Regions from separate parts of the Tardiphaga sp. OK245 genome, predicted to be linked through region 1. Evidence: predicted binding sites of a transcription regulator. Region 1 holds the regulator's gene; the other holds the start of a gene.
The links. The regulator PhoB, encoded in region 1, activates phosphate uptake and scavenging genes when phosphate is short. The targets are predictions, from matches to a motif close to TGTCATNNANCTGTCAT.

Region 1 (2,199 bases):
GATTTTTGAAGTCTCAACTCGCAGCGCTGCCCGGTCAGGCCGGCGCTCACGAAGGGAAAACGGCGATGACGGTAATGACATGGACCGACGATCGCGTCGAACAGTTGAAGAAACTCTGGGAAGGCGGCCTTTCCGCCAGCCAGATCGCTGCGGAACTCGGTAACGTGACCCGCAACGCCGTGATCGGCAAGGTGCACCGCCTTGGCCTGTCCGGCCGTGCCAAGAGCCCCTCCTCGGCAGCTCCGCGGCAGCGCAAGGCGCGCCCGGCACAGCAGATGGTGCGCGTCGCCCGCCCGATGGCCCGTGGCAACACAGCATTGGCCCATAACTACGAGATCGAGGCCGAGCCCGACCCGATCGCCTATGACAACATCGTGCCGATCAGCCAGCGCCTGTCGCTGGTCGAACTCAACGAAGCCACCTGCCATTGGCCAATCGGCGATCCGTCGAGCGCGGACTTCTACTTCTGCGGTGGCAAGGCCCTGGCCGGCGCCCCCTATTGCGCACATCACTCGCGCATCGCCTATCAGCCGGCCAGCGACCGCCGCCGCGCGGTGCCGAAGCCGACGCGCTGAGCTGGAAAGCATCTAAACCAAATGAAAATGCCCGGCGATGAGCCGGGCATTTTTTGTTTGGGGGCTTCTAACCTCGCCCCGCTTGCGGGGAAGAAGGAAGATACCTACTCCGCCGCCTTGTCGAACCGGTCGTCCAGCGCGTAGCCGGCGCCGCGCACGGTGCGGATCGGATCTGGCTCACCGGCGGGGTTGAGCAGCTTGCGCAGGCGGCCGATATGCACGTCGACGGTGCGCTCGTCGATATAGATGTCGCGGCCCCAGACGCTGTCGAGCAACTGTTCGCGGCTGAACACGCGGCCCGGATGTTCCAGGAAGAACTCCAGCAGGCGATATTCGGTCGGACCGAGATCGATCGGACGGCTTGAGCGCACGACGCGGCGCTTGTCACGGTCAAGTTCGATGTCGCCAAACGCCAAAACGGTAGCGAGACGCTCGGGAGCTGCACGACGCAGCAGGCCCTTCACGCGGGCCAGGAGCTCCGGCACGGAGAACGGCTTGACGATGTAGTCGTCGGCACCAGTGGCGAGACCGCGAACGCGCTCGCTCTCTTCGCCACGCGCCGTCAGCATGATGATCGGCAATGCCTTGGTTTCGGGCCGTGCGCGCAAGCGGCGGCACAGTTCGATGCCGGACAGGCCCGGCAGCATCCAGTCGAGCACCACGAGATCCGGCACCCGCTCCTTCAAGCGGGTGTCGGCATCGTCGCCGCGAGCGACGGTTTCAACATCATAGCCTTCGGCGTCGAGGTTGTAGCGAAGCAGCGTCGTTAGCGCCTCTTCATCTTCCACAACCAGAATGCGTGCATTCACAGCCATCTTGATCAATACCCTCAGTGACGTCCGACAAGTTTTTAAATCATGATCCTTGCGGAAGACTGGCTCCCACTTTTCCGGATCATGCTTCAGACCGTCGGCGTATTCGCGAATGTGGTCATGTCGCCCTTCGGGCGCTTGTCGAGGATTTGCTGGCCCTCGATCATGTAGAACACGGTTTCCGCAATATTGGTGGCATGGTCACCGATCCGCTCGATGTTCTTGGCGCAGAACATCAGGTGGATACAGAACGAAATGTTACGCGGGTCTTCCATCATATAGGTCAGGAGTTCGCGGAACAGCGAGGTGCAGATCGCGTCGATTTCCTCGTCGCCCTTCCACACCGTCATCGCGGCGGGCAGATCATGTGCGGCATAGGCGTCGAGCACGGCCTTGACCTGGGTGGTCACGAGGTCGGTCATGTGCTCGAGGCCGCGGATCAGCTTCAGCGGATGGAAGTCGCTGTCGAGTGCATTGACGCGCTTACCGATATTCTTGGAGAGATCGCCGATGCGTTCCAGATCGGTAGCGACGCGCAGCGCGCCGACGATCTCGCGCAAATCGACAGCCATTGGCTGGCGCTTGGCGATGGTCAGCACGGCGCGCTCTTCGATCGTGCGCTGCAACTGGTCGATCTCGGAGTCAGTGGCGACGACGCGCGCACCGAGCGCGACGTCCCGGCGGATCAGCGCGTCGACGGATTCGACGATCTGCCGTTCCGCGAGGCCACCCATCTCGGCAACGAGACGGGTCAGCTCCTGCAGATCGTCGTCGAAAGCCTTGGTGGTGTGTTCAAAAGCCATCTCAAATTC
Region 2 (2,199 bases), on a different contig from region 1:
ACGTGTCGGCTGGCGCCTCTGCAGGCGTCGCACTGCTGGGTCCCGATGTCGATGGCGAAGCCGCGTTGGTTCAGGCCGACAGGGCGATGTATGTGCGCAAGACCGCGCGACGCGCGAAAGTGTAGTTAGTCGATTGTCGGCGTTGGCGCCCTTACAGCGCGCTGAGGTCGTTTGGCACTTCGCCAAAGGCGCGGATCACCTGGGCGTCGCCGAACTCGCCGATCATCGGATCGCCGGTACGGCTGAAGGCCAGTGCGCCGATCGAACCTGGCGCACGGGACAATAGTTCGGCGCGGCGGATGGCGCCGGATGCGCTCTGACATTCCTCGGCGGCACCGGCGGCCGGCGAACCAGAGTCGTCGTGTAGGAAGGGCAGTGCGACATAATAGGTGATATCGGCCATGGTGCCCTCACGAGTCGATTGATCTCGGCACAAGAGTGTTCTTATTTTGTTCTTATTGTCAAGTTTCGACAGCGCCTCGTTTGCAGTCGCCCCATTCCGCTCCTGTTAGGCCGCAGTAGCTGGCTTGCGCGTTGCGAGCGTCACGTCGGCTAGCGCGAGCGCCATGGCGATCAATTCGCGGAGCCCAGCAGTTTTCACCGCGCCACAATGCGATGCTGCCAGAATTAAGTCTGGCTGTCGTGCCTACGATGCCGCGCGAAAAGAGCGGCGGCCGTCGCGAAGCAAGGTTTTGACGACGGGCGAGTTCAACGCCCAGCCTGCTGCATTCACCGCGAGTTAAAGAAAGCCGATCCATCGATCATCGCGCGTTGAGTTCGCAGTCCTGACCGTTCTTCAACCCACAGCCACAGCGCGACGCGTTGTCTCAGGCAATAATATCCGGGGTGATCTGGTCTTCGATAAAGGAGATCCGGTCTTTCAGCTGAAGCTTCCTCTTCTTCAACCGTTGCAGTCGCAAAAGATCGGGTGCCGGTGAATGTTGCAAGGCATCGATAGCGGCGTCGAGGTCGCGATGTTCCTGCTGCAATCGGGCGAGTTCTAACGGGAGTTCGCGATCTTCGTCGTCGTTCATGTTTCTAGCTGACTGGATTCGCAAGTCATTTGCGAGGAATTTCTAGGATGACTATCGCCGGTGCAGGCGCACCACGCAAGCCGTCCGGTTCCATGTTTTTGCGGCGCGATCAGGTCACGATTCGTTTCACACGATACCTGAAACTCAAAATACACTTTTCAATACCCATCGACAGATGTCCACTGTCATGTAGAATTCATCGTCCAACCGAACGTATCCTGAGGTTCAATCCTACCGAGGAGTTTTCGAATGGCACTACAGGCGCATCTCGTCGAACTGGAACGCAAGCACAAAGTTCTCGAAAGCGAATTGCACGAAGCGCTCGTGCACCTGTCTACCGACGATCTCCGCATCGTCGAACTCAAGCGTCGAAAACTGATGGTCAGGGACGAAATCCAGCGTCTCAAAAACGGGGCCAGCGAAACGGTGCACTGATCAACGGCTGCACTGATCAGCGAACGATAAATCACAGCATCGACATCGCCGTCTACGTCACTGCTTTCGCGTAGGTGCGATGACGTCTTCCCCTCATCCCGCGATAGGTTTGCGACGAAGCTCCAGTATTCGGTTGGCCTGGATCGCTTCGCCTGCAACCTTTCGCGTTCAATGTCCCGCCATCTCAGCCACGTAGTCCGCGATGGCCAGCGATGATGTCAGCCCCGGTGACTCGATTCCGAACAGGTTGATAAGGCCCGGCACGCCATGGGTCTGGGCACCCTGGATCATGAAATCCTGCACCGCGACTGCGGGCGGCACGATCTTCGGCCGCATTCCTGAATAGCTTGGCATCAATGCGCCGTCCGGCAGACTCGGCCAGTAGCGCCTGATAGCCGGATAGAACCTCTCTCCGCGTGCCGGATCGACCGTGTAGTCGATGTGATCCACCCACTCGACGTCAGGGCCGAAACGCGCCTGGCCGGCCAGATCGAGCGTCAGATGCACCCCGAGGCCGCCCGGTTCCGGCACGGGATAGATCAGCCGCGAGAACGGTGCTTTCGCATTGCAGCTGAAATAACAGCCTTTCGCCAGATAAGCGGGCGGTATCAGGTCGAGCGGCATGCCGTCGAGCATGCGGGCGATCGCGGTTGCGGACAGGCCTGCGGAATTGATCAGCATGTCGCAGGCTAGTGTCATCGGAGCTTCGCCGCCGACATCCAGTTCGAAA

Region 2: BLW80_RS05580 (YdcH family protein) is a predicted target of PhoB. The motif match lies at 1,218-1,234, and genes of this name have one in related genera.

The regions. Positions count from the first base shown of each region.
Region 1 covers NZ_FNWZ01000002.1:1,135,707-1,137,905, reverse strand. The annotation lists gene BLW80_RS12030 (GcrA family cell cycle regulator) at 66-575, shown strand; gene phoB (phosphate regulon transcriptional regulator PhoB) at 680-1,384, opposite strand; gene phoU (phosphate signaling complex protein PhoU) at 1,477-2,190, opposite strand.
Region 2 covers NZ_FNWZ01000001.1:1,220,196-1,222,394, reverse strand. The annotation lists gene BLW80_RS05595 (hypothetical protein) at 1-125, shown strand, start outside; gene BLW80_RS05590 (hypothetical protein) at 152-403, opposite strand; gene BLW80_RS05585 (YdcH family protein) at 828-1,034, opposite strand; gene BLW80_RS05580 (YdcH family protein) at 1,284-1,469, shown strand; gene BLW80_RS05575 (NAD(P)/FAD-dependent oxidoreductase) at 1,638-2,199, opposite strand, start outside.